DNA from 3 places in the Variovorax sp. 10N432 genome. Region 1 is predicted to be linked to each of the others. Evidence: predicted binding sites of a transcription regulator. Region 1 holds the regulator's gene; each other region holds the start of a gene.
What was found. Region 1 encodes LexA, which represses DNA repair genes until DNA is damaged. Its sites were predicted from a motif close to ACTGTATNNNNATACAGT; they were not measured.
Positions count from the first base shown of each region.

Region 2: the regulator LexA is predicted to act here: its motif matches at 2,388-2,405, upstream of AC1DF3_RS11980 (ATP-dependent helicase).
Region 3: the regulator LexA is predicted to act here: its motif matches at 3,153-3,170, upstream of AC1DF3_RS07810 (PA0069 family radical SAM protein).

Region 1 is NZ_JBFTHX010000001.1:2,176-8,296, forward strand. Features, by position in the region: gene AC1DF3_RS00010 (MFS transporter) at 1-575, opposite strand, end outside; gene AC1DF3_RS00015 (D-2-hydroxyacid dehydrogenase family protein) at 572-1,579, opposite strand; gene AC1DF3_RS00020 (hypothetical protein) at 1,663-2,010, opposite strand; gene lexA (transcriptional repressor LexA) at 2,160-2,834, opposite strand; gene AC1DF3_RS00030 (asparaginase) at 2,909-3,898, shown strand; gene AC1DF3_RS00035 (hypothetical protein) at 3,903-4,319, shown strand; gene AC1DF3_RS00040 (DUF6152 family protein) at 4,351-4,824, shown strand; gene adk (adenylate kinase) at 4,825-5,481, opposite strand; gene kdsB (3-deoxy-manno-octulosonate cytidylyltransferase) at 5,608-6,121, opposite strand, start outside.
Region 2 is NZ_JBFTHX010000008.1:93,151-99,271, forward strand. Features, by position in the region: gene AC1DF3_RS11965 (ABC transporter substrate-binding protein) at 1-453, shown strand, start outside; gene AC1DF3_RS11970 (5'-methylthioadenosine/adenosylhomocysteine nucleosidase) at 450-1,229, shown strand; gene corA (magnesium/cobalt transporter CorA) at 1,222-2,208, opposite strand; gene AC1DF3_RS11980 (ATP-dependent helicase) at 2,418-4,538, shown strand; gene hpf (ribosome hibernation-promoting factor, HPF/YfiA family) at 4,893-5,222, shown strand; gene AC1DF3_RS11990 (PTS sugar transporter subunit IIA) at 5,313-5,780, shown strand; gene hprK (HPr(Ser) kinase/phosphatase) at 5,809-6,121, shown strand, end outside.
Region 3 is NZ_JBFTHX010000005.1:26,548-32,668, forward strand. Features, by position in the region: gene AC1DF3_RS07800 (efflux RND transporter periplasmic adaptor subunit) at 1-598, shown strand, start outside; gene AC1DF3_RS07805 (efflux transporter outer membrane subunit) at 595-2,094, shown strand; gene AC1DF3_RS07810 (PA0069 family radical SAM protein) at 2,045-3,139, opposite strand; gene AC1DF3_RS07815 (AP2 domain-containing protein) at 3,648-4,280, shown strand; gene AC1DF3_RS07820 (hypothetical protein) at 4,859-5,320, shown strand; gene AC1DF3_RS07825 (calcium-binding protein) at 5,317-6,121, shown strand, end outside.

The sequences.
Region 1 (6,121 bases):
AGCGCCGCGGGGCGGATGCCGGTGGGCAACTGGCGCCAGATCCAGGCCGCGCTCACCACCGACAGTCCGGCGATCACGCCGAAGGCCGCCCGCCAGCCGAAGTGCCCGCCGACCAGCGCACCGATCGGCAGGCCCAGCACCGAGGCCATCGACCAGCCGAGGAAGACGAAGGTGACGGCGCGGCCGCGCTGCTCGGCCGGCACCAGCAGCCCGGCGCAGGCCGCGGCCTGCGCGGTGAAGACCGCCGGCGCGACGACGGTCAGCATGCGCACCAGCAGCAGGCTGCCGAAATTCGGCATCTGCGTCGCCAGCAGGTGGCCGGCGGCATACCAGAGCATGGTGAAGGCCAGCAGCCGGCGGCGATCCCAGCCGGCGACCAGCGCGGCCAGCAGCGGCGCACCGAGGCACATGACGATCGCGCCGGCGGTGATCAGCTGGCCGGCGGTGGCCGCGCCGACCTGGAGCGACTGGCTCAGCTCGTTGAGCGTGCCCGGCACCACCATCACCCCGGTGCCGATCACGAAATTGCCTGCCAGCAAGGCCCACAAGGTGGCCGGCAGAGCAGGCCGGCTCAACGACGGACCTGCAGCGCGCCGGGATTGACGATGTTGGTCGGGTTGCCCTTGATGAAGCTCACGACGTTGTCGAAGGCCTGGCCGAAGTACATCTCGTAGCTGTCTTGCTCGACGTAGCCGATGTGCGGCGTGCAGATGCAGTTCTCGAGCCGCAGCAGCGCGTGGCCCTGCAGCGGCGGCTCGCTCTCGAAGACGTCGATGGCCGCCAGCCCGGGGCGCCCGCGGTTGAGGGCGGCCAGCAAGGCATCCTGCTCGACCAGCTCGGCACGCGAGGTATTGACGAACAGCGCGGTCGGCTTCATGCGCGACAGGTCTTCGAGCGTCACCAGGCCGCGGGTCTCGTCGCTGAGCCGCAGGTGCACCGACAGAACGTCGGCCGCGGCAAAGAAGGCTTCGCGGTTGGGTGCCACCTGGAAGCCGTCGGAGCGCGCCTTGGTGCAACTCTGCTCACGCCCCCAGATCACGACCTGCATGCCGAAGGCCTGGCCGTAGCGCGCCACCAGCTGGCCAATGCGCCCGTAGCCCCAGATGCACAGGGTCTTGCCCTTCAACACCGAGCCGAGGCCGAAGTTCGGCGGCATCGATGCCGACTTGAGGCCGGCCTGCTGCCAGGCGCCGTGCTTCAGGTTGCTGATGTACTGCGGCAGGCGCCGCATCGCGGCCATGATCAGCGCCCAGGTGAGTTCGGCGGGCGCCAGCGGGGAGCCCGACCCCTCGGCGACGGCGACGCCCTGCTCGGTGCAGGCGTTGATGTCGATGTGCCCGCCGGCCCGGCCGGTCTGCGAGATCAGCTTGAGCTTGGGCAGCTTCTCGATCAGTTGCCGGGTGATCTGGGTGCGCTCGCGGATCAGCACGATCACGTCGGCGTCCTTGAGCCGGACCGACAGCTGGCCGATGCCCTTGACCGTGTTCGTGTACACCTTGGCTGCATAGGCGTCGAGCTTGGCAGCGCAATTCAGCTTGCGCACGGCGTCCTGATAGTCGTCGAGGATCACAATGTTCATGGCATGCCATTGTGCCTTGCACGAACGGCATGCTGTGCCAGCGCGGCGACTTTGTGTCGCGCTTCGGTGCTTCAGTGCAGCTATCAGTGCAGGTGGGCGGCCTGCGGCAGCGCCTGGGCGGCCTCCAGCGCGACCAGGCGGTCGAGCTCGGCGCAGACATCGGCCATGCGTCCGGAGATCACCATGCGGCCGGCCGCGCGGCCCGGCTGCTGTGCGTCGACCATGCGGACCACGCGCAGCGGGCGTGCCGTGGCCCCAGCGGCGGCCGCCGGACCGGCCGTGCCCTGGCGCAGCGGGCAGCTCGGGCGAATCCCGACGTAGCGCAGGCCCGAGGACATCGCCCGGCTCGAGCGGCGCCGGGGCATCCAGCGGTCGGCCAGCGATTGCAACGGCGTCAGAAAGTCAGCGATGCTGAGTAGAGCGATTCCCATGTGAACTCCAGAAAAGTCAGAGGTTGAACACAGGCAGGATTGCTTTCATCGGCCAGGACAGGGTGATGGCTCTTGGCCATACGCCCGCCACCTGTCGCGGCCGGACCGGGTGCGCACGCAGGACCGCGTGCGTGAACGAAAAGGCGGGCTTACATCAGCATCGTGTTGCGGATCAGGCCGACCGCCAGGCCCTCGATCTCGAAGGGCTCGCCGGGCTGGACCACGATGGTGGGGTAGTCGGGGTTCTCGGCGTGCAGCTCGATGACCTGCTTGTTGCGCTTGAGGCGCTTGACCGTGACCTCGTCGCCGAGGCGGGCCACCACGATCTGCCCGTTGCGGGCTTCCTTGGTGGACTGGACCGCCAGCAGGTCGCCGTCCATGATGCCGGCATCGCGCATGGACATGCCGCGCACCTTGAGCAGGTAGTCGGGCTGGCGCTGGAAGAGGGTGTTCTCGACGTAGTAGGTCTGGTCGACGTGCTCCTGGGCCAGGATCGGCGAACCGGCCGCCACGCGGCCGATCAGCGGCAGCGCCAGCTGCGCCATGCCGGGCAGCGACAGCGAGAACTGGTTGTTGCGGGATTCGTTGAGCGAGCGCAGGGCGTCGCCCTTGAGGCGGATGCCGCGGGAAGTGCCGCTGACCAGCTCGATGACGCCCTTGCGGGCCAGCGCCTGCAGGTGTTCTTCGGCCGCGTTGGCCGACTTGAAGCCGAGCTCGGCGGCGATCTCGGCCCGCGTGGGAGGCGCGCCGGTGCGCGCGATGGCACTCTGGATCAAGTCGAGGATCTGCTGCTGGCGGGCTGTAAGCTTGACGGCGAACTGCATGTAGGCTCCTGTGGAGGCACTGGCTAAACGTCCAGTACCTGTATTTTTAACCAGTTTCGAGAAGTTGGCAAGACATGGATCACATCTCGGGGAATTCCGCCCGTCGCGTCGTGGTGCTGGGCACCGGCGGCACCATCTCGGGCCGCGCCGGTGCGGCGAACGACAACATCGGCTACACGGCCGGGGAAGTCGGCGTCGCCGACCTGCTGCACGGCATCGACGCTCCGGCGGGCATCGCGCTCGCGGCCGAGCAGGTGGCGCAGGTGGACAGCAAGGACATGAGTTTCGCGATCTGGCGCACCCTGGCACAGCGCTGTGCCCACTGGCTCGCCCAGCCGGACGTCGCCGGCCTGGTCATCACCCACGGCACCGATACGCTGGAAGAGACCGCGTTCTTCCTGCAGGCCGTGCTCGCGCCTTCGAAGCCGGTGGTCCTGACCTGTGCGATGCGGCCGGCGAGCGCACTGGCGCCCGACGGGCCGCAGAACCTGCGCGATGCGATCGCGGTCGCCACAGCACCGGACGCCCGGGGCGTGGTCGTGGTGTGCGCCGGTACGGTTCACAGCGCCGTCGAGGTTCAGAAAGTCCACACCTACCGTCTCGACGCCTTCGATTCCGGCGATGCCGGTCCGCTGGCCTATGTCGAGGAAGGGGCCGTCAGGCAACTCAGGGACTGGCCGCAGGCGGACCCGACCGCGCGCTCGTCGTTCGATCGGATCGCCGCGGCCACCGCCTGGCCGCGGGTCGAGATCCTGCTGAGCCACGCCGAGGCACGCGGCTCCCTGGTCGAGATGCTGCTCGAGGAGCGCCGCCGTGGCGGTGCCGAGCCGGTGCAGGGGATCGTGCTCGCGGCAACCGGCAACGGCACCGTGCACCAGGCGCTGGAGGCGGCGGCGCTGCGGGCCCAGGCCGAGGGCGTCTCGGTGCTGCGTGCGACGCGCTGCGCCGAGGGGCGGATCCTCCCGAAGCCCGGCCAGCGCCTGCGCGACGCCGGCGCGCTGACGCCGGTCAAGGCGCGCATCTCACTCATGCTGGAACTGCTGGCGGACGCCTCCGCCGGCTGATCCCGTGCTCGAGGCGTTGCGCTCGACCCCCTGGGCCTACCCGGCCCTGGAGGTCGTGCACATCGTCGGCATCGCCTTGCTGCTGGGCAACCTGGTGGCCCTCGAGGCCCGCGTCCTCGGCCGCGCTGCCGTGCTGCCGGTGCAGGGGTTGGCCAGGCTGTCGCTGACCCTCGCGCTGTCCGGCTTCGCGCTGGCGGCCGCCAGCGGATCGTTGATGTTCGCCACCCAGCCGGCCGAGTTGCTCGCGAACCCGGTGTTTCTGGTCAAGATGGGCCTGCTAGGGGTGGCCGGCGCCAACGCGCTGTGGTTCCATGCCCGCCGCTCACTGGCCAAACTCGACCTGCTGGCGCGGGTACAGATGTTGTCGTCCACTGCGATCTGGCTGGCGGTCGTGTTTTGCGGCCGCTGGATCGCCTATTGATGACCTCGCGCAGCCCGAAAGGAGTTCCCGCATGAAACGTCGCAGCCTCATGTTCGCCGCCGTCACCTTGCCGGGCGCCATGCCCTTCGCCTGGGCCCACCACGGGTGGAGCGGTTTCGACCAGGACCGCCCGCTCTACCTGGAAGGGAAGGTGGTGAGTTCGCGCTGGCAGAACCCGCATGCCGAACTGATGATCGAGGTGCCCGCCGATCTGCGCTTGCCTGCCGACCTGCCGAAGCGTGCGCTGCCGGCGCAGAGCGCGCCGGTCGATGGACCCGGCCTGCTCGCCAAGGCGGCGCTGCCGCGGCGCAAGGACCGCCAATGGGAGCTCGAACTGGCGCCGCTCACGCGCATGGAGGCCTGGCAGGTGCGCGAAATCAAGCCCGGGACCCTGGTCTCGGCCATCGGCTTCGGCACCAAGGAAGAGAAAGGCGATGCCGTGATGCGGGTCGAGTACCTGTTCGTCGACGGCAAGGCCTACGGGCTGCGTTCCAGCCCGGCCTGATCAGCTGGACAGGGCGGCCAGGGCGCGCTGCGTGATGTCGTCGACGCTGCCGACGCCGCTGATTGCGCGGTACTTCGGCGCTGCGGCCGGCTCGGCCTTGGCCCAGTTCGAGTAGTAGTCGACCAGCGGACGCGTCTGCTGGCTGTAGACCTCGAGCCGCTTGCGCACGGTTTCTTCCTTGTCGTCCTCGCGCTGGATCAGGTCTTCGCCGGTGAGGTCGTCCTTGCCTTCGGTCTTCGGCGGATTGAACTTCAGGTGGTAGATGCGTCCCGAGGCAGGGTGCGAACGTCGTCCGCTCATGCGTTCGATGATGTCGCTGAAGGGCACGTCGATTTCGAGCACGTAGTCGAGCCGGACGCCGGCCGCGCGCATCGCTTCGGCCTGCGGAATGGTGCGCGGGAAGCCGTCGAACAGGAAGCCCTGGGCGCAATCCGGCAGCGCGATCCGTTCCTTGACCAGGTTGATGATCAGGTCGTCGCTGACCAGCGCGCCGGATGCCATCACGGCCTGGGCCTGCAGCCCGAGCGGCGTGCCGGCCTTGACGGCGGCGCGCAGCATGTCGCCGGTGGAGATCTGGGGGATGCCGTATTTCTGGCAAATGAAGGCCGCTTGCGTGCCTTTTCCTGCCCCGGGGGCGCCCAACAAAATCAGTCTCATGGTGTCCTCGGAAGGTTCTTCGATTTCTGTCGCGCCAGGTCGCGCGCACGAGGCGCAACGAAAAGGCGGAGTTGCTTCGAGGATAGCATGGGGTTCGGGCCGTTTCGGAGCCCCGCACGGGCGAGGTCAGGCGGCGAAGAGGGCGCGGACCCGGGCCAGATCCTCGGGCGTGTCGATGCCGGGGCCGGGGGCGTGGGCGCTGACATGGACCGCGATCCGGTGGCCGTGCCAGAGGGCCCGCATCTGCTCGAGCGCTTCGGTGGTTTCGACCGGCGCCGGCGGCAGGCCGGGAAAGCCGCGCACGAAGCCGGCCCGGTAGCCGTAGATGCCGATATGGCGCAACGGCGCCGGCGCGCTCGGCAGCGAGGTCGGGCCGCTGGCCGCGAAGCCGTCGCGCCACCAGGGGATCGGCGCGCGGCTGAAATAGAGCGCATGGCCACGGGCGTCGAGCACGGTCTTGACCACGTTCGGATTGACGAAGTCCTCGAGCGAGTCGATGGCGTGCGCCGCGGTGCTCATCGCAGCGTCGGGGTGGGCGGCCAGCGTGTCGGCCACCGCATCGATCAGATCGGGCGCGATCAGCGGCTCGTCGCCCTGGACGTTGACGACGATCGCGTCGTCGGCCAGCCCGAGCTGGGTG
Region 2 (6,121 bases), on a different contig from region 1:
AACGCCAAGCGGATCGCCGAGCTGATGCAGGCCGACCTGGCCAAGGTCGGCGTCAAGGCCGAGATCAAGAGCTTCGAATGGGGCGAATACCGCAAGCGCATGCAGGCCGGCGAGCACCAGATGGGCATGCTGGGCTGGACCGGCGACAACGGCGATCCGGACAACTTCATGTACACGCTCCTGGGCTGCGCCTCGGCGCAGTCGAACGGCAGCAACGTCGCCAAGTTCTGCTACCAGCCCTACGAGGAGCTGGTCGTGAAGGCCAAGAACGTGCCCAAGCAGGCCGAGCGCGACGCGCTCTACAAGAAGGCGCAGGTGGTCTTCAAGGAGCAGGCGCCCTGGTTCACGATCGCGCACGCGGTGCAGTTGAAGCCGGTGCGCAAGGAGGTCGTGGACTTCAAGCTGAGCCCCTTCGGGCGCCACACCTTCTACGGGGTCGACATCAAGCAATGACGATCGCCATCGTCGCCGCGATGCACGAGGAACTGGCTGCGCTGCTGGCGCAGATGCCGGACGAGCAGCGCGTGCGCGTGGCGGGGCGCGACTTCTGGGTCGGCCATCTGCAGGGGCAGCCGGTGGTGGCGGTGCTGTCGCGCATCGGCAAGGTCGCGGCGGCGCTCACGGCCACCGTGCTGCTCGAGCGCTTCCAGGCGCAGGCGATCGTCTTCACCGGCGTCGCCGGCGGGCTGGCGCCGGGTGTCCGGGTCGGCGACGTGGTGGTCGCGACCCGGCTGCTGCAGCACGACCTCGACGCCTCGCCGATCTTCCCGAAGTACGAGGTGCCGCTCACCGGCCATGCGCGTTTCGCGGCCGACACGGCGATCAGCGACGCGCTGGCCGCGGTGGCCGCCGGCGTGCTGGCCGACACGGTGGGCCTGCTAGGGCAGCAGGTGGTCGAGGATTTCGGGCTGGCCGCGCCCGCGGTGCACCGCGGCCTGCTGGTGAGCGGCGACCGCTTCGTGTCGTCCGCCGCCGAAAGCAGCGCGCTGCGCAACGACCTGCCGGACGCGCTGGCGGTCGAGATGGAAGGCGCAGCGGTGGCCCAGGTGTGCCACGACTTCGGCGTGCCCTTCGCCGCGGTGCGCACCATTTCCGACCGCGCCGACGACGAGGCGCACGGCGACTTCACGCGCTTCGTCTCGGTGGTCGCGAGCCGCTACAGCCTGGCGCTGATCGATGGGTGGCTGGCGACCCTGCCGCCGCCCGCCGAGCAGGGCGAGGCTACTTGAGCCACCCCCGCCGGCGGAAGTACCACATCGGCCCCAGCGCGCTGATGATCATCAGCACGATCGCATACGCGTAGCCGTAGCTCCAGTCGACTTCGGGCATGAACTTGAAGTTCATGCCGTAGACGCTGGCGATCAGGGTCGGCGGCAGCAGCGCGACGCTCGCCACCGAGAAGATCTTGATGGTCTTGTTCTGGTTGATGTTGATGAAACCGACGGTCGCATCCATCAGGAAGTTGATCTTGTCGAACAGGAAGGCCGTGTGGTTGTCCAGCGACTCGATGTCGCGCAGGATCTGCCGCGCCTCCTCGAACTGCTCGGCGTTGAGCATCCGGCTGCGCATCATGAAGCTCACGGCGCGGCGGGTGTCCATCACGTTGCGGCGGATGCGCCCGTTCAAGTCTTCCTGGCGCGCGATCAGGCCCAGCACCTCGCCGGCCAGCTCGTCGCTGACGTTGCCCGACAGCACCTTCCGGCCGGCGATCTCGAGTTCGTCGTAGATGTTCTCGAGCGTGTCGGCCGAGTACTCGGCGTCGGCGTCGAACAGCTTCAGCAGCACTTCCTTGGCATCCTCGATCAGCCCCGGGGCACGCCGCGCGCGCATGCGCAGCAGCCGGAACACCGGCACGTCCTCGTCGTGGATCGAGAACAGCACGCCGCGGCTGCGCAGCTCGGTGTTGTGCTGGTTCAGGATGAAGGCGACGCGCACCGAGCGCGGGTTCTCGTCGTCGGCAATCAGGAAGTCGCTGCGGATGTGGAGCTCGCCGTTGTCTTCCTCGTAGAAGCGGGCCGACTCCTCGATGTCCTCGTCCATCGCGTCTTCGGGGATCGACAGGCCGTAGTACTGCTTGATCCAGCGCTTCTCCTCGACCGTCGGCGATTCGAGGTCGACCCAGATCGGCTGGAACTTGGACAGCTCTTCCAGGGCCTCGATCTCTTCCTGGACGAGGCGGCCGTTGGCAAGCGTGAAGATGTTGAGCATGGCTCACTCCCTTGAAATGTCTGGCGTTGGGGCGAGGGGCGGGGCGCTTTCAACTCCCTCGCCAACGGCGCGTCAGAGGGGAAGTGAAAGCTGCCGAGACGGATCGATTTCCATGCGCGAGTCTCCGGTTGCAGCGAGGCGCGATTATGTCATCCGGTCCCCGGCGGCGCCGCTGTCCGACTGGACGGACATACAGTACAGTTGCGTCGATGCAGCGCCTTGCCACCCCTCTTCCCACCGCGGCCGGAAGCCAGGCCGAGCGGCTGGCTGAAGCGCTCGCGACCCTCAACGAGGCCCAGCGCGCCGCGGTCCTGCACGGCGTCGACGCCGCCCTGGACCCGGGGCAGCAGGACCCGCGTCCGCTGCTGGTGATCGCCGGCGCCGGCTCGGGCAAGACCAGCACGCTGGCGCACCGCGTGGCGCACCTGATCGCCGGCGGCGCCGACCCGCAGCGCCTCCTGCTGCTGACCTTCTCCCGCCGCGCGGCGCAGGAGATGGAGCGCCGCGCCGGCCAGGTGCTGCAGCGCGTGCTGGGCCTGGCCTCGCAGGCGCCGCCGGCACTGCCCTGGGCCGGCACCTTCCACGGCATCGGCGCCCGGCTGCTGCGCGCGTACGCGGCGCAGATCGGCCTGAGCGAGAACTTCACCATCCATGACCGCGGCGACGCCGAGGACCTCATGGGACTGGTGCGCCACGACCTCGGCCTGTCGTCCAGCACGCGGCGCTTTCCGCAGAAGGGCACCTGCCTGTCGATCTATTCGCGCACGGTCAACACCTGCGCGCCACTGGCCGAGGTGCTGAAAGAGGCCTTCCCCTGGTGCGCCGAATGGGAGGCCGAGCTCAAGCGGCTGTTCGGCGCCTACGTCGAGGCCAAGCAGCAGCAACAGGTGCTCGACTACGACGACCTGCTCCTCTACTGGTCGGCGATGGTCGCCGAGCCCGCGCTGGCCGAGCAGGTGGGGGGCCGATTCGACCACGTGCTGGTCGACGAATACCAGGACACCAACCTGCTTCAGGCCGCCATCCTGCGTGCCATGAAGCCCGATGGCCGCGGCCTGACCGTGGTCGGGGACGACGCCCAGTCGATCTATTCGTTCCGTGGCGCCACGGTCCGCAACATCCTCGACTTCCCGCATCAATTCGGCCAGCCGGTGCGGATCGTCACGCTGGAGCGCAACTACCGGTCGACCCAGCCGATCCTCGACGTCTCCAATGCGCTCATCGCCGGCGCCGCCGAACGGCACGCCAAGACCCTGTGGACCGACAAGCCCTCGGCCGGCAGGCCGCAGCTGGTGCTGGTGCCCGACGAAGCGCAGCAGGCCTGCTGGGTCGCCGACCGGGTGCTGGCCCACCGCGAGGGCGGCCTGGCGCTGAAGTCGCAGGCGGTGCTGTTCCGCACCTCCAGCCACAGCGCCGCGCTCGAGCTGGAACTGGCGCGGCGCAACATCCCCTACGTGAAATACGGGGGGCTCAAGTTCCTGGAGGCGGCCCACGTCAAGGACCTGCTCGCGGTGCTGCGTTTCGCCCAGAATCCGCGCGGCCGGATGGCCGGCTTCCGGGTCACCCAGATGATCCCGGGGATCGGCCCGGTCAGCTCGGCGCGGCTGCTCGATGCCATGGACCGGGCGGGCGATCCGGGCGCCGCGGTGCAGGACTTCGTGCCGCCGGCCGCGGCGCAGGTCGAATGGACCCGTTTCGCAGCCACCTACGCCGCGCTGCGCGCCCCGGGGCTGTCCTGGCCCGCCGACATGGAACTGGCGCTCGACTGGTACCTCCCGCACCTGGAGCGGCTTCACGACGATGCCGCCGTGCGGCGCGGCGACGTCGAGCAGCTGGCCCGGCTGGCCGCCGGCTACGGCTCGCGCGAGCGCTTCCTGACCGAGCTCACGCTCGACCCGCCCGAGGCCACCAGCGACCGCCCCGGACCGCCGCTGCTCGACGAGGACTACCTGATCCTGTCGACCATCCACTCCGCCAAGGGCCAGGAGTGGAAGTCGGTCCACGTGCTCAACGTGGTCGACGGCTGCATCCCGGCCGACGTGGCGCAGGGCGCCCGCGAGCTCGAAGAAGAGCGCCGGCTGCTGTACGTCGCCATGACCCGTGCCCGCGACCACCTGCACCTGCTGGTGCCGCAGCGCTTCTACGTGACGCAGCAGGCGGCGCGCGGCGACCGCCACCTGTACGCGGGCCGCACCCGCTTCATTCCCGCCGCCGATGCCCAGCGCTTCGAGCAGCAGACCTGGCCGCCGCCGCCCGAGCGCGCGCCCCACGTGCCGCCGCCGGCCGCCACGATCGACCTGCTGAGCCGGATGCGCGCCGCCTGGCGCTGAACGCGTGTCCGGCGGCGGCTTCCTGTCCCTTCGGACTGCGGGGTCGAAAGCCCCTTCGCCGGAGCCTGGGTTTGTTTCCAGTGGCGCCGGTCGGCCGCGCCGCCCGGCGCTTGTTGGCTATCAAATCGATAGCGTGTGACAAACTGCATTTGATCTGGCGCAGACCCCTGGCACGAAGGGATTGCAATTCGATGACAGCATGGGCATAGTGACCCGAAGCCTCTCTCTCCCTCCCCCTCTTTCCCTTCTTTCCCCTCTCTCTCCCTCCCCTCATTCCCCTCTCGTTTCCCCGGCCACGCCTCTACTTCCAGGGGCGCGGCTATTTCCCCAACCGTCAATTCCAGGAGGTCATTCATGAATTTGACGATCAGCGGTCATCACCTCGACGTCACACCTGCTTTGCGCAACTACGTTACGAGCAAGCTGGACCGGATCACCCGGCATTTCGACCAGGTGGTCGATGTGAAGGTGATCCTCACGGTGGAAAAGCAGAAGGAAAAGGAACGCCGGCAACGGGCCGAATGCAATATCCACGTCAAGGGCAACGACATGTTCGCGGAATCGAGCCACGCTGATCTCTATGCCGCCGTCGACGAACTGGTCGACAAGCTCGACCGCCAGGTCGTGCGCCACAAGGACCGCCTGCAGGATCACCACCACGCCGCCCCCAAGCGCGTGATGTAGTTCCGCTGTTCGGGCAAATACTCTTGCGGGCCGCCATCAGGCGGCCCTTTGCTTTTTTCAGGGTGGGTGCATAATCGCCCCCGCCCCAACATGAACCGACTCGCGTCCATCCTGCCGCCCGCTCAAGTGCTCGTGAGCGTCGACGCCACTAGCAAGAAGCGTGCTTTCGAAGAAGCAGGGCTTTTGTTCGAGAACCTGCACGGTCTCGGGCGTGCCCTGATCACCGACAGCCTGTTTGCGCGCGAGCGCCTGGGCTCAACCGGTCTCGGCCACGGCGTGGCGATCCCCCACGGCCGCATCAAGGGCCTCAAGTCGCCGATGGCCGCTGTGTTCCAGCTCGCCAACGCGATCGGCTTCGACGCCCCGGACGAACAACCGGTCGTGCTGCTGATCTTCCTTCTGGTGCCGGAAGCCGCGACCCAGAAACATCTGGAAATACTCTCGGAAATCGCCGAGCTGCTGAGCGATGCCAATCTGCGCGAGCAGATCAAGTCCAGCACCGATGCGGCGGCACTGCACGCCCTGATCGCCGGATGGCAGTCCGCACAGGTGGCTTGAACCTCTTCGGCGCCGGACGGGTTCGGACATGAAGCCGACCGTCATCAGCGCCGATGCGATGTTCGAGGAGTTCCGCGGCTCGCTGCGCTGGGAGTGGCTGGCCGGGCTCGGCGCCTCCGAACGGCAGTTCGACCCCGACGTCATCAGCCGCGCCCAGTCGGCCGCCGACCTGGTCGGCTACCTCAACTACATCCACCCGTACCGGGTCCAGATCCTCGGCGCCCGCGAAGTCGCCTACCTGACCCGCGGCACGCTCCAGGACACCGCCCGGCGGATCGCGCGCATCGTCACGCTGGAGCCGCCGATGCTGGTGCTGGCCGACGGCCAGCCGGCCCCCGACG
Region 3 (6,121 bases), on a different contig from region 1:
GGGATTCAAGCGCGTGCTGGCGCCCTTCGCGGGCGTGATCACGCGGCGCAACGTCGACGTCGGCGACCTGATCGATGCCGGCGCGGGCAACGGCGGCCGGGCGCTGTTCCAGCTCGCCCAGACCGATCCGCTGCGGGTCTACATCAATGTGCCGCAGGCCTACGCCCAGCTCGTGAAGGAAGGCCAGCCGGTGGTCGTCACCCAGTCCGAACTGCGCGGCCAGAGCTTCAAGGGCGAGGTGGCGCGGACCTCGGGCGCGATCGATTCGACCACCCGCATGATGCAGGTCGAGGTCGCGCTGCCGAACAAGGAAGGCATCCTGCTGCCAGGCGCCTACGTGCAGGTCTCGCTGCCGCTGACGCCCAGCCGCGCGCTCAGCATTCCCGCCAATGCGCTGCTGTTCCGCGCCGAAGGCACGCGGGTCGCGGTGGTCGACGCCGAGGGCAAGGTGCGGCTGCGCGGTGTCAGCATCGGGCGCAACTACGGTGACACGGTGGAAGTGATCGATGGCATCTCGGGCAGCGACAGGTTGGTGCTGAACCCCTCGGACTCGCTGGCCGAAGGCGACCTGGTCACGGTCGCGAAGGAGCCGGCGTGAGTCTTCGCCGGTTGTCATCGGTGGCCGCCGCCGCCGTATTGCTCGCCGGCTGCGTCGCCGGGCCCGACTACCGCAAGCCGGAGGTCGAGGTGCCGGTCAGCTGGCAGCTCGAGCAGCCCTGGCGCCAGGCGTCGCCCGGCGATGCCGAGGCCAAGGGCCCGTGGTGGCGGCGCTTCGACGACCCGACGCTCGATGCGCTGCAGGAGAAGGCGCTTGCCAACAGCCCGACGCTCGACCTGGCAAGCGCCCGGCTGGCGCAGGCGCGGGCCACGCTGGCGGGCGCCGAATCGGGCCGTTCGCCGCAGCTGGGCCTGGGGTCGCGCGCCTCGCGGCTCAAGATCTCGGCCAACCGGCCGCTCACCAACTACGCCACCAACAACTATTCGACGGTCCAGAACGACTTCGCGCTGACCCTGGTCGCCAGCTACGAACTCGACCTCGCGGGCCGCGTGCAGCGCACGGTCGAGGGCGCCACCGCCTCGGCCGCGCAATCGGCCGCCGACCTCGAGAACACCCGGCTGCTGCTGACCGCCGACCTGGCTTCGGCCTACTTCAGCTTGCGCGCCACCGACCTGGAGCTCGACGTGGTCGCTCGCTCGATCGAGGTCCAGCGCCGGGCCCTCCAGTTCGTGACCGACCGCCACGAAGGCGGCGCGGTGTCGGGCCTCGACGTGGCGCAGCAGCAGGCGCTGCTGGACAACACGCTGACCCAGGTCGACCTGCTGAAGCGGCTGCGGTCGCAGTTCGAGCATGCGATCGCGACCCTGACCGGCACACCGGCGCCGAACTTCGCGCTGGCACCGGACATCCAGCCGCTGCGGCCGCCGGCGATCCCGCTCGGCGTTCCGTCGGACGCGCTGGAGCGCCGGCCCGACGTCGCCGCCGCCGAGCGCGCGATGGCCGCCGCCAACGCGCAGATCGGCGTCGCCACCGCGGCCTTCTACCCGAGCGTGAACCTGCTGCCCACGGGCGGCGTCGACAGCCGCAGCCTGTCGACCCTGTTCGATGCCCAGAGCGTGCTGTGGTCGATCGGCGTCTCGGCGACCCAGACGATCTTCGACGGCGGCCGCATCCGCGCCAACGTCGACTTCACGAAGGCCGGCTACGACGCCACCGTCGCCAGCTACCGCCGGGTGGTGCTGACCGCGATGCAGGAGGCCGAGGACGGCATCACCGGCCTGGCGTCGCTCGAACGCGCCGCGGCGCAGTCGCAGACGGCGGTGGCCAGCGCGCGCCGGGTGCTCGATATGTCGGCCAGCCGCTACGAGGGCGGCGCCACCACCTTCCTCGACGTCATCACGGCCCAGCAGGCGCTGTTGAACATCGAGCGCCAGGCGGCCCAACTTTCCGGGCAGCGCATGCTGGGCTCGGTGTTCCTGGTGAAGGCGCTGGGCGGCGACTGGTGCGGCGTCGAAGCGCGCGGGGCCGGCGGCGGGGGCGCCAGTGCTAGAACAGACTGCCCTGCCCCGCTGCGCCAGGTGGTCGGAACGCGCTGAGGTCGAGCCCGATGCGCTGCCGGTTGAAGCCGATGCGGTTCGTCGCCTTCTCGAAGCGCTGGCGGATCAGGTCGGCCCACAGGCCGCTGCCCTTCATGCGGGTCGCGAAGTCGGCGTCGTAGTCCTTGCCGCCGCGCATCTCGCGGATGCGCGCCATGATGCGATCGGCCCGCGGCGGGTAGTGCAGTTCGAGCCACTGCTTGAACAGCGGCGCGACCTCCCAGGGCAGCCGGACCACGGTGTAGAAGGCGCAGCGCGCGCCGGCCTCCCAGGCGGCTTCGAGCACCTGCTCCATGTCTTCGGTGACGAAGGGAATCTGCGGCGCCACGCTGACGCCGACCGGCACGCCGGCGTCGGCCAAGGTGCGCAGGGTGCGCAGCCGGCGGTGCGGCGCGGCGGCCCGCGGCTCGAGCTTGCGTGCCAGTTCGGCGTCGAGCGTGGTGATCGTGACGTAGACAGCGGCCAGCCGGTCGGCGGCCATCGGTGCGATCAGGTCGAGGTCGCGCTCGACTGCGCTGGACTTGGTGACGAGGCCGAAGGGATGGCGGGACTCCTTCAGCACTTCGATCACCGAACGCGTGAGCCGCAGCTCGCGTTCGATCGGCTGGTAGCAATCGGTCGCGGTGCCGATCGCGATCTGGCTCGGCCGGTAGGCCTTGCGGCCCAGTTCGGCGCGCAGCACCTCGGCGACGTTGCGCTTCGCGATCAGCTTGGTCTCGAAGTCCAGGCCGGGCGAGAGGTTGAGGTAGCTGTGGGTGGGCCGGGCGAAGCAATAGATGCAGCCGTGCTCGCAGCCCCGGTAGGGGTTGAGCGAGCGGTCGAACGGAATGTCAGGCGAGTCGTTCTCGCTCAAGACCGATTTCACGTCCTCGAAGCGGACCTCGGTCTGCACCGGCTGGAGGCCCTCGGCTTCGGCCTCGCCCTCTTCCAGCGTGCCCCAGCCGTCGTCGAAGGCGTCGCGCACGTCGCGCTCGAAACGATGCGGCAGGCGCGTCGCGGCGCCGCGGCCCTTGAGGGCGTGGACGGGGATGAAGCTGTCGCCCATGGCGCCTCCGGATACTGTATGAAATCACAGTATTCCATGTTTCCGGCGCAGGCGCAGCAACGAATTGCAACGACCGGGAAGTTTCTCCGGCGCCGGGCGGCATCGACCCACAGACTATCCAAGGGCCTCCTTCTGAAGTTCGCAAGCACAAGAATTTCGGGAAAGGGGGTTGATGGCTTGAACCTGCGTCGCGCCCTTCTGGATGCGCTCGAATGCGCGGGCGCGACCTCTGGCCGTGGGCGTTTTGCGGCCTGGTCCTGGCGTTCGACCTCATTTGAAGTCTCGAAACCTCTGAGGCACCCGGCCCACCTCGAATGGTCGCCTCGCGCTCGCCGAAGTTTCTCCTTTCCTCACGCCCGGGAACTTTCGCTCCAGAAAAGTAGCGTGCGCTCACAGACAGCAATGCCGCCTGAATCTGAAGATCGTGCGCACAAAAATTCAAAGGGTGACAGGCTTCATGCGTTCGATGTACGGGATCAGTCGCGGACCGAGAGGGTGGAAAGTTCAATTGAAGCGCAGCGGCGTCACGCTGTTCAGGCAGTTCGGCTTCAAGATGCACCAGGGGGAGATGGCTGCGCTGTTGCGGGCCCAGGCATGGCGGGACCAGATGGTCAAGAAGCACCCTCCCGTTTCGCGGCGCAGAAGAGCCAATGTCCTGAGGCGCAACAACAAGACCGGCATTCCGGGCGTGGCATGTCAGGTCGATACCGATGGCAACCCGATCGCCTGGATCGCGAAAACCTATCTCGGGCCCGGTGAAGTAGCCAACAAATACTTCAGCCTCCGTCGCTTCGGCCCCGAAGCCAAGTTGCTGGCCATCGCCGAGCGCCAAGCGCAGCTTCGGCGGATGCCGGGGCTGGCGCGCCCCCATCCCGACGAGGCGGATCTGCGCAGGGCACCGCCAAGGCCGTTGCCGGCTGACTGCCCTCCGCCCGTGGCCGCGAGGGAAGTAGTCCGACGCAACAACAAGAGCGGCATTGCCGGAGTTGCCTTCAGACGGCGACACCCGGCTGACTCTGGGCGCTGGACGGCCGTCACCCGAGCACCGGATGGTCAGCACCTTTGGCAGTCTACTCCGTGCGCGAGTTCGGAGAAGAGGCGGCCAAGACGCTGGCGATCGCGGCGCGGCAAGACCAATTGAGGCAATTGGTCGTCAAGTCGAAGAAAAAGTCGCCGTCGTTGCCGGTGGTTCAAAGAACGTCAACGCGGCGGTCGTCAATGGAAAACGGCATTGACCCAGGATCGACGATGTAGCTTTTGCCTCGCGGGCAAATGGCAATGCGCAAGACGGCGAGAGCGACCTGAATGAAGCTGGCGTGTATCCAGGGCACCACGCCAAGCCAGTTGTGGATTTTTCCAGCTCAGATTCAGCTTGCTTCTCACGGCCACGCGCTTGGGCATATAGGAGGATTGGTGGCTGTTGCTCGCAGCCGCCCGTGCGGGTGGTTGCTCAGGTTTTCAGCGTTTGGCTGGCAATCGGGTCGCGCAGGCCCCCTGTTGAGAAGCTGAAATTGCCTCAAGAAATGAAAATTACAAACAGATCCCCTGCCCAGCTGCGCCATTCGCGGAAATATCTAATTTTTATTAATCCTGATTCTCACAATCACACACTTCGAGCTGTAGAGGGATAGAACTTTCGTCAAGGAGATCTCAGATCTTTAGCTCAGTGTACAACGCGGCGAAGAGAGCACATTTTTGATCAGCGAAAGAACTCGTTTTATGCGAATCAAGAAAGTCGGGCGCTATTTTCTTCTGGGAATGACTGCACTACTGGCGATCGCAGGCATGCAACAGATAGCCGTGGAAACGATTGAAAAAATCTCCGGAGGATGGCTAGGTGCAAGAGAAGTCATGCCTGGACAAGTCATGTGCGGGCTAGCCGGAGTTGCTGCAGCGTGTTGTCGGTACCTTCAATTAGACGATTTGCCGCCTCAGGAAAAGAAAAGGCTGATAAGAAAATTCTCCGACGAAAAATTTTATGAAAACACCAGGAATGCAGGAATTCTTTTTGCGATGTTCATGTTTGGCGCCTATGTAAGTCACGGCGAAAGTACTCCGTACCGTTTCATGTTGAACGGAATGGTAGCTGGACTCGTTATGAATTTGTTTTTCGGTATTTTGATGGCCTTTATTTTTGGCAGTTTCATATTTTCTCGACTAGTTAGAAGGATCAACTCATGAGCATGCTTTTGTGGTATACAAAATCGGGTGTCGTCTATATCGAAGGATCACCTCAAGCGCTGAAGGCCATTGCAGAGGCGGGGGAGCCTGCCGCTATTGAGTTGAAGGCAATCCTCGACGCAAAAGGCCATGCAGATTCATCTCTTGGTTTTCTCAAGGGATTGATCGGCGACGATTTGGCCAAGTCAATCAAAATGATCGGCGGTGTTGCGGCCGGAATGTCGGCCGGAGAAGCGACTGCCGTTCTCGTTGGAGGAGCGGCGACCACTGTTGTCTCCGCGCCGTTTGCGTTGGTAATCGGGGCGGTTGCAGGTATCTACGGAGGATATTACGGACAACAATTCTATGAAGAAGGATTTGATGAAGTCTTGAAACTCGGCCAGCAACTGTCCAACAAACTCAATGGCAGCAATACAAGCGTTGTGCCCAGCCTATCGAATCTGTTTAGTTTCGAGCGGGAGTTGAACCTCCTAAACGGCAAAGGACTGGTGGACCAGAGCACCTATCAGGACATGACCCGATGGAATTCACAGCAATTCCTTTCGGGCACCACCGACCTGTTCCCCAATGGCTATGTAGCGCCTTCCAATCCTTACGGAAACGCCCCCATCGGCGCCTTCTACGAGGCCAAGACCCCCGCCAACGACCTCGCCGCCAGCATCGCCACCCGCACCCCCGTTCTCCTCGACGCGGCCAAGAAGGCCATGACGGTCGCCTCCCTCACCGCCCTCGACGTCAACAAGGACGGCCTCCTCAGCGGCGACGAGTTGGCTGGCCTCAACACCTGGTCCGACCTCAACG